Regions from separate parts of the Finegoldia sp. genome, predicted to be linked through region 3. Evidence: a T-box and tRNA genes for the amino acid it is inferred to sense, from the RefSeq annotation. Region 3 holds a T-box; the other regions hold tRNA genes.

Region 1 (3,204 bases), on a different contig from region 3:
GTATTAATGGCGCAAGTTTGAGATTTGTCCCATTAGAAAAGATGGAAGAAGAAGGATACGCTAAGTATATTCCATTCGTATAATTTTTTGAAATTACTAGGAGGAGCAATCCTCCTTTTTTTTTGCGTTATTTTAGGTGTTTACAAATCATCAGAAAACTGGGATAATATATCTGAAATTAAATAAGAGGAGGAAAAAATGGATAAAAAGAAAGCAAATTTACTTGCTAAATTAGCGTTATTAATAGTAGCTATCCTTTGGGGAAGTTCTTTGACTGTGGTTAAGCAATCTTCCAAAACATTCAATCCCAACTTTATTTTGGCGATAAGATTTACGTTGGCAGCTATTTTATTATCAATCATTTTCTGGAAGAGACTTCGCCAAGCAAAATATGACGACATAAAAAACGGACTTTTGATAGGAATATTTTTGTTCATGGCGTATTCATCACAAACTTTGGGGGTAAAATTCGCAGATCCTGGTAGAAGCGGATTCTTGTCTGCATCTTATTGCGTAATCGTACCGTTTTTGGGTTGGATTGTATTCAAGCAAAGACCAGACCGATATAATTTGTCGGCGGCAGCTTTGTGTATAACTGGAATATTTTTCATATCGCTTTCAGGATCAAGTTCTCATGTGGATAATCCATTGGCATGGCTTGGAGATTTACTGGCTTTACTTAGCGGATTATTGTTCGCATCGCACATCATCGCAGTAAGCGCCCTTGCAAAAGATCGTGACCCTATCGTCATGACGATATTGCAATTTATAATGGCTGCTGTGTTGTCTTGGATAACTACAATTGTAGTAGAAGACAATTCAAATCTTGTCGTAACTTCAAGATCTGTGATGGAATTATTGTACTTAGCTGTAATGTGTACTGCCGTTGCACTATTACTTCAAAACATCGGACAAAAATACACAAACCCATCCACTGCTGCAATTATTTTGGGATTCGAGTCAATATTTGGAATTTTAATTCCTGTACTTATCGGAATCGAATCATTGACAGTTTTCTCAGTAATCGGATTTGTATTCATATTCGCAGCAATTCTTGTCAGCGAGACAAAACTTTCGTTCTTGAAGAAAAAAGAAATAACAGCACAATAAATAGTACTTTTTAAGTGCCAATTAAAAAACAGATAGCTAATTGCAGCTATCTGTCTTTGTTTTGGCGGAGAAAGTGGGATTCGAACCCACGTGGGAAATAATCCCAAACGCATTTCGAGTGCGCCCCGTTATGACCACTTCGATATTTCTCCAAATATAATAATATTATAGCACTTTTGTTGATTTAATCAAAAAATGTGTTTTTGTTTTATCTTTGATATAATAATATTGAAATATAATTGGAGGAAATATGAAAATAATAGGACTTACACCACTTTATGATGTGGCAGAAAACAGACTTTTTATGCTTAGAAAATACATTGAACTTATCGAAAGAAACGGAGCTTACGCAGTGATTCTTCCTTTCAATTCCGATAGGAAATTCCTAGAAGAAATCGTGGACAGATTGGACGGAATCGTGTTCACAGGTGGACTTGATGTCGCTCCGTCATATTACAACGAAGACAAGATTTTGGAATGTGGAATTTCATCAAATGTACGCGATGAATTGGAATTTAATCTGATGGATATTTGCTACAAAAAGGACATTCCAACATTGGGAATTTGTCGTGGACTACAAATAATGAATGTGTATTTGGGCGGAACTTTGTATCAGGATTTGAAAAAACAAAAGGACATCTCCATCATTCACTCTCAAGACAAACCATACAATGATTTGGTTCACGAGGTTACAAATTATGGAATGTTCAAAGAAAAATTTGGCGACAGATTTTATGTGAATAGCCTTCATCATCAAGCAATCAAAGATGTGGCAGAAAATCTTAAAGTGTTACAAAAATCAAAGGACGGAATTGTTGAGGCAGCGTATGCTAAGGACAAGAAATTTTTCTTGGGAGTGCAATACCATCCCGAAATGGCGTTGGATACTTTGAAACAAGGCCACGAAATTGTCAAAATGTTTTTAAATTCAATACAATAATATGTAAACCTGTGATTGTCACAGGTTTTTTGTTTTCCTAAAACTTAGGAACAAATCTTATCAGAATTTACGCTTATCGTTGACATAAGCTTGATTGAAAATATTTCTGTCGATGTGAAGGAAATCCAATATTTCGTAACTTTTTGGATATCTTCCCGAAAGCACAACTTTTCCATCTACAACTGTGATTGGAAGTTTCATTCCGTCATCAATTTTCTGTGCAATCCCCTGTTGTTCGAATATTTCGGGATTCTTGTTTAATTTGAACCTGTCGACAACTACCTTCTTCATCTTCAATTTTTCCAAGAAAAATGACAACATCGCAGAATTTCTATTATCCATTTCATTTTCGAACAAATTATTCTCGTCTACTTTGTTCTCAAAAATCATCATTTTCATACTATCACCTATTATAATTATATCAGATAATAATGTGCTTTATTTGTGATAAAATAGTTGTAACAAATTCAAGGAGATTATCATGCAACTTTTAACTGAAACCCAAAGGCAACATTATTTGGATATTTGGCACAGAGACAATGGAATATCAAGTTCTGGACTTAAAGTAATCGCCTGTATATCCATGCTTATCAGTCACATTGTGCAATGCAATATGCTTCAAAAATTCAACATTTATCCTACGATGACACTCACATCATCTGACTGGAGAGTCACTGTTGGAGCATTAATGCTTTTTATCGGAAGAATTGCGTTTCCGATTTTCGCATTTTTAATCGTAAATGGAATGTTTCTAACCAGAAGCGTGGAGAAATACATCGTAAGGTTGTTTTCCTTTGCGATTATTTCGGAAATTCCGTTTGATTTGGCGATTAGTGGTGAAATGTTTGATTTTTATCACCAAAATGTGTTCTTCACGTTGGCACTTTCTGCATGTCTTATATTTGTCGTAGAAAAAATCGATAAATTCGACCAATCAAATTTAATAAAGACGATTTTCAAGCTAATTTCCATAGCCATATTCTGTGTAATCGCCAATTACTACCACACAGACTATTCTATGCTTGGAATTTTAGCGGTATTTTTGTTGTATTTGGGCTCGTCTTCCAGAAGGAACACTTACATAGCGATATTGTTCGGGTATTTTTTCGAAGCGTATATGTATTTGTTCGTGTATCTGTCGATTCCTATCATTC
Region 2 (3,204 bases), on a different contig from region 3:
TTTCAACCACGATAGTTCCCTATTTTGCGTAAACGAAATATCGTACATTTTATCCCCTTCCTAAAATTTTATGATAAACAAAACCTTCCCTAACTCCAGTCATGCTAATTCTAATAATATCTGCATAAAAATATTTAGAAATTCTATACAAAATAATCATTCCTGGAATTAATGTGTGAACCCTATCCGCCTTAACCTTTAAAATAAGTTTCATTTTTTCTCTATCAGGCATACTCATGAGTGTATTAATCAATTTTTTTAGTCCATCCATAGTAATAATCACATTACCAGACTCTTTATCATAAATTTCATTGTATAATTTCAAACAAGCACGAGCTGTTCCTCCGACCGCACACACGATATCGTGTTGTACTCTGTTAAGATTATTAGATGCAAGCATTAATTTAATATCATCTTCTAACAATTTCTTCTCATCATTTGTCATAAACAAATTTTTTGAAAAATTATCGAATGCTACAAGCGATCCGATATTTAAACTTGAAGTTCTAACAACTTTTCCTTGTTCGAAAACTACGATTTCGCTACTTCCTCCTCCTATATCAGTTAGAATTCCACTTTTTGAATCAATTCCCGCACCTAAAAAAGATAACTTAGCCTCTTCTTCTCCACTTATTAGCTCAATATCCATTCCAACTTCTGTTCGTACCCTCTCAATTATCTCTCGTCTATTAGAAGAATTTCTAATTGATGCCGTAGCAATTGCAAAGGTTTTTGAAATATCTTCGAAATTTGATATTAAATTCTTGAATTCATTTAAAGTATTGATTAGTTTTTGAATGCCGTGTTCATTCATGACACCTTTTTCAATGAACGATGCTAAAGATGCTGTGGACTTTTCATTAAAAAGATTTTTGGTAGAATCTTTAATCACCTTATATACTGATAATCTTATTGTATTTGAACCTATATCTATGACTGCATAAATCATTAATAACACCTCTTTACTTAATTTTACTATATATTATCTGTTTTTCTAAGTGTTTTACAATAAATTATCAAATTGCTTACATTAATTTTACAAATTATATAATGATTTTTACAATCTATGTTTAAAATTGCAAAACCGAGGGTATAAATAACACTGTAATAGATTATGACCAATAAGGAGGTGTTATATATGGGAATTTTATCATGGATTATAGTAGGAGCATTAGCAGGATGGATAGGATCTAAAATAACTGGTAATGATGCAAACATGGGAGCAGGTGCTAACATTCTTTGCGGAATTGTCGGAGCTACAATCGGTGGCTGGGTAATGAGCATTATCGGAAAAAGTGGAGTAAACGGATTCAACCTTTACAGCATTTTAGTTGCAATTTTAGGTTCAGTAATATTATTATCTATTATTAATGCTATTAAAAAGAAAAAATAAATTGATTTTATATGGTATGTCAAGTTTGGCATACCATTTTTTTGTTTTTATCATCAAAAAGACTGATATTTGAATCTTTAATCTTATTAATGTAAGTTTTGTTAAAATTTGACAAATATTAATTATCATATTATAATTTAACAATATGATATATGGAGAGTTGTCCGAGTTGGCCGAAGGAGCATGATTGGAAATCATGTAAACATTCACGTGTTTCAAGGGTTCGAATCCCTTACTCTCCGCCATGCACTAGATGGGGAATTAGCGATGCCCTGTAACCTGCAATCGCTACAGCAGGATCGAATTCCCGAGCGAGGGATTAAAAGTGTTGGTATGAACTTAACAAGTGGTGTTGAGAAGTGGGTCTCACGCAACAGGAACCTGTGAACCTGGTCAGGATCGGAAGGTAGCAGCCATAAGCAGTCATTCCTGTGTGATGTGAGGGTGCCTATTTTGAGCTAACTGTTAAGGATCGCCTCCGCTTTTTTTAACAGACTCGGGTGTGCTTACATACTTTACTAGCCTAAGGCTGGTATTTTTTTTTGCAAAATTTATCCTTATAATTTCCCTCTATTATTATCAGTATTCTATTTTTAGCAAAACGAATAATAATTCCAATTAAATTTAGACAAATAAAAAACACCACTTTCGTGATGTTTTCTATCTCTTATAAATAAATCTTGAGTTATATTATAATGAACCTTCTTTGCCATTTGTTTCATAATGTACACTCATATTCTTAACGTGTTTATGAAGCATTATGATTGCAATAATGTTAGGGATTACCATTAGTGAGTTTGTTAAGTCTGCTGTGTTCCATACTAAGTCTACTTCTTGTAAAGAACCTGCAATGATACATAACAATACTAAAATTCTGTATGGCCACAAACCTTTATGACCGAATAGAAATCTAATATTTGTTTCACCGAAGTAATACCATCCAACTATTGTAGTGAATGCAAAGAATCCTAATGCTACTGCTAGTAAAATTGTACCAGCTGGTCCAAAAGCTCTAGTGAAAGCTTCTTGAGTAACTAATGCACCGTTAAGACTTTTATCTGTCCATGCACCTGTTACTAAAATCATTAATGCTGTTACTGTACAAATAACTATAGTATCTATGAATACACCAACCATAGCTGTGTAACCTTGTAATACAGGGTGAGCTACATGAGCTGTAGCGTGAGCATGTGGTGTAGAACCCATACCAGCTTCGTTAGAGAACAATCCTCTACCAACACCTTTTGCTGCTGCTGCCTTAATTGTGATACCTAATGCACCACCAAGAGCTGCTTCTGGGTTAAATGCTGCTTGGAATATAAGTTTAAATGCTGGTCCAATTTGATCATGGAACTTAACCATCATAATTATTGCTGCAACTATATAAATCAAAGCCATAATTGGAACTACTAATTGAGCAAAGTTTGCAATTCTCTTAATACCACCGATGAAAACTCCACCAGCTAATATTGCAACTATAACACCCACAATAATAGGATTAAGTTTACCGCCTGTAGCGGCTACAACACTTGTTGCGATTGAGTTTGATTGAACTATATTTCCTACGAATCCTAATGCTATTACAATTAAAATTGCAAATGCTGTTGACATTACTTTTGCTAATCCAGGATGAGTTGGTCCAATACCGTTTTTAATGTAGTAAGCAGGACCTCCGACGTAGTTACCTTCGTCATCTTTTTCTCTAAATTTTTGTGCTAAAACTGCTTCAGCATAGATTGTTGCCATACCTAATATTGCTGCAAGCCACATCCAGAATATTGCACCTGGACCACCTGCCATGATTGCTGTTG
Region 3 (3,204 bases):
ATATTATTCAACAGAATTTGATACTTCCTTTTCTCAAACACGATACAACTGAAGGAAGCTTTCTTATTTTATTATTAGAAAATCATTAGTGCATACATAAGAATGTTTGAAATTGTCTTAACATTGGATTTGCGCCTACTTTGTATAAAAATAATTTTCATATATAAGGTTACCTTTTTATGTATAGCATCATTATAACTTATCTTCTATTTGCTTACACATTTTTTATTATCTCTTTTAAAACATTATAAAACAAGCATAAGTAACAGCTGAAATTTCTTGATTTATCCTTAATTGTTTCACGTGAAACAAAAATGCCTAAAAAAGCTGTGCAATCATTTGCAACGACATGACCAATTGTCCGATTATTCAAATATCGATGTAAATCAGAGAGTCACAATATCGTATTATTTATCCAAATAATGCGATAAACAAAGGCTTTTCTGCTATTTTTAACCAACAAATAATAAGCTGTTTTAGATGCTAAAAAAGGTGAAATTTATATAAAAATCACCTTTTCAATACTGCTTAATTTTTTGGCATCAATATTTTTGTGCCTCCCATATATGGCTGCAATTTTTCCGGAATATTCACACTGCCGTCCTTGTTCAGATTATTCTCTAAAAAAGCAATCAGCATTCGAGGTGGAGCTACCACCGTATTATTCAAAGTATGAGCAAAATATTTTCCATTCTCACCCTTTACGCGAATGCCAAGACGTCTTGCCTGTGCATCTGTCAAATTAGAACAGCTTCCCACTTCAAAATATTTTTTCTGACGTGGACTCCATGCTTCGACATCAACAGACTTATTCTTCAAATCAGCAAGATCACCGGAACAGCACTCTAAGGTTCTCACTGGTATATCCAGACTTCTGAATAAATCAACAGTATTCGTATACAGCTTTACAAACCAGTCTGCACTTTCTTCCGGTTTGCAAACAACAATCATTTCCTGTTTCTCAAACTGGTGAATGCGGTAAACTCCTCTTTCTTCAATACCGTGTGCACCTTTTTCTTTACGGAAGCAAGGAGAATAGCTTGTATAAGTATAAGGAAGTTTTTTCTCATCAAGAATTGTATCAATGAATTTTCCAATCATAGAATGCTCACTGGTACCGATCAGATACAAATCCTCGCCCTCAATCTTATACATCATTCCTTCCATTTCCGCAAAGCTCATAACCCCGGTCACAACATTACTACGAATCATAAAAGGCGGTACAACATATGTAAATCCTCTATCAATCATAAAATCACGTGCATATGAAATGACAGCAGAATGAAGTCGTGCAATATCTCCCATCAGATAATAGAACCCGTTCCCTGCAACTTTTCTTGCACTATCCAGATCAATACCTTCAAACCGTTCCATAATATCTGTATGATATGGAATTTCAAAATCAGGAATCACAGGCTCGCCGTACTTCTGCAGTTCAACATTTTCTGAATCATCCTTACCAACCGGGACCGTAGGATGAATGATATTTGGAATCTGCATCATCATTTCCTTGATTTTCTCAGCAAGCTCAGTTTCCTTAACCTCTGTTTCCTTCATTTCATCTGCCATAGCCTGAACCTTGGCTTTAATAGCATTTGCCTCATCCTTTAAACCTTTGGCCATCAGACCGCCGATTTCCTTGCTCATAGCATTTCTCTTGCTTCGCAGCTCATCCCCTCGTTGTTTAAGAGAGCGATTCTCTTTATCCATAGCAATCACTTTATCTACAAGCTCAATCTTGTGATCCTGAAACTTCTTTTTTATGTTTTCTTTTACAATTTCAGGATTTTCGCGTAAAAATTTCATATCAAGCATAATCATAACCTCCTAGAATATAAAAAAGAGGTATGTCCATAAAGGGACGATACCTCGTGTTGCCACCCTTTTTGATATACCTATAAAGATATACCCTCTCATAGCTATAACGGTGCTACCGTAATCAACTACTAATAGTTCATTGATTCACTCAAAGGCGGATTTCATAAGCAGCTATTATAACTCACACCTACCGTTATATCTCTGAAAGTAGCCTGCTTTCTTACTTGACCTTTTCAACGTTTTATTATTTTATATCATTCTTCTACAGGATTGTCAATTATCTGTTCCGTAGTTTCTTCATTATTTTCCAAAGCTTCACCAGCTGCAGCCTCTTCCGGCTCCTCTTCTTCCTTTTCAACAATAGCCACCTTGGCAACAGATTCTTCATCTGCCACGTTGATCAGCTTAACACCCTGAGTATTACGGCTGTAAATACCAATATCATCAACAGATATTCGGATAATAATACCGGAGTTTGTAACAATCATGGCATCCTCATCACCATTTACAGCGCGAACGGAAACAAGCTCACCGGTTTTATTGGTAACATTGATTGTCTTTACACCCTTCGCTCCACGTGTTGTCAGACGGTATTCCTCAATAGCGGTACGCTTACCATAACCATTTTCACTAACAGCCAGCAGATGTGTTCCCTCTTTAGAAGTGGCAGCACCTACTACGATTGAGCCATCAACATTAAAGCCCTTCACACCGCTTGCCGTACGTCCCATAGCACGAATATCATCTTCATGGAATCGAACTGCCTTACCATTGGAGCCTGCGATAATAATTTCATCATCTCCGGTTGTTTCCTTCACACCAACCAGCTCATCAAATTCACGTAGTGTAATGGCGATTTTACCATTCTGACGTATAGAATCGAATTCACTCATCGGTGTTCGCTTAACCAGTCCGTTCTTTGTGACAAACAGCAGGAAGGAGGATTCACTATCCGGACGAACAGGAACAAGTGCACGCACCTTCTCCTCCTTGTCCAGATTTAACAGATTCACGACCGGAAGGCCCTTAGCCGTTCTACCAGAATTCGGCACCTTATACCCCTTGATACGGTAAACCTTGCCAAGATTGGTAAACAGCATCAGATAGTCGTGAGTGGACATTGTAATCAGCAGATCAACAATATCATCCTCATTTACAGACATACCCTTCACACCGCGGCCTCCACGGTTCTGTGTACGATAGGTATCTGTCGGCATACGCTTGATATAACCGTTTGTTGTCATTGTGATAACAACATCCTCAACAGGAATTAAATCTTCATCCTGCATATCGTAATCTGCCTCACTGATTTCTGTACGACGCTCATCGCCAAAGCGATTTTTAACCTCAGTCAGCTCATCACGGATAATCCCGAGAACACGATCA

The links. A T-box is a leader RNA that pairs with one kind of tRNA and senses whether it is charged. The one in region 3 lies ahead of serS (serine--tRNA ligase), so its partner is inferred to be a tRNA-Ser.
Region 1: it has a tRNA-Ser gene. The T-box ahead of serS (serine--tRNA ligase) is inferred to sense a tRNA for this amino acid. The anticodon was not compared.
Region 2: it has a tRNA-Ser gene. The T-box ahead of serS (serine--tRNA ligase) is inferred to sense a tRNA for this amino acid. The anticodon was not compared.

The regions. Positions count from the first base shown of each region.
Region 1 is NZ_JBKWZF010000010.1:47,326-50,529, forward strand. Features, by position in the region: gene msrB (peptide-methionine (R)-S-oxide reductase MsrB) at 1-83, shown strand, start outside; gene ACLUJM_RS05875 (DMT family transporter) at 199-1,110, shown strand; tRNA gene ACLUJM_RS05880 (tRNA-Ser) at 1,173-1,262, opposite strand; gene ACLUJM_RS05885 (gamma-glutamyl-gamma-aminobutyrate hydrolase family protein) at 1,361-2,050, shown strand; gene ACLUJM_RS05890 (arsenic metallochaperone ArsD family protein) at 2,111-2,449, opposite strand; gene ACLUJM_RS05895 (TraX family protein) at 2,532-3,204, shown strand, end outside.
Region 2 is NZ_JBKWZF010000011.1:13,931-17,134, forward strand. Features, by position in the region: gene ACLUJM_RS06135 (RNA degradosome polyphosphate kinase) at 1-48, opposite strand, end outside; gene ACLUJM_RS06140 (ethanolamine ammonia-lyase reactivating factor EutA) at 50-949, opposite strand; gene ACLUJM_RS06145 (GlsB/YeaQ/YmgE family stress response membrane protein) at 1,139-1,393, shown strand; tRNA gene ACLUJM_RS06150 (tRNA-Ser) at 1,548-1,638, shown strand; RNA gene ffs (signal recognition particle sRNA large type) at 1,638-1,901, shown strand; gene ACLUJM_RS06160 (alanine/glycine:cation symporter family protein) at 2,084-3,204, opposite strand, start outside.
Region 3 is NZ_JBKWZF010000003.1:87,484-90,687, reverse strand. Features, by position in the region: gene serS (serine--tRNA ligase) at 529-1,815, opposite strand; T-box leader at 1,855-2,064, opposite strand; gene gyrA (DNA gyrase subunit A) at 2,073-3,204, opposite strand, start outside.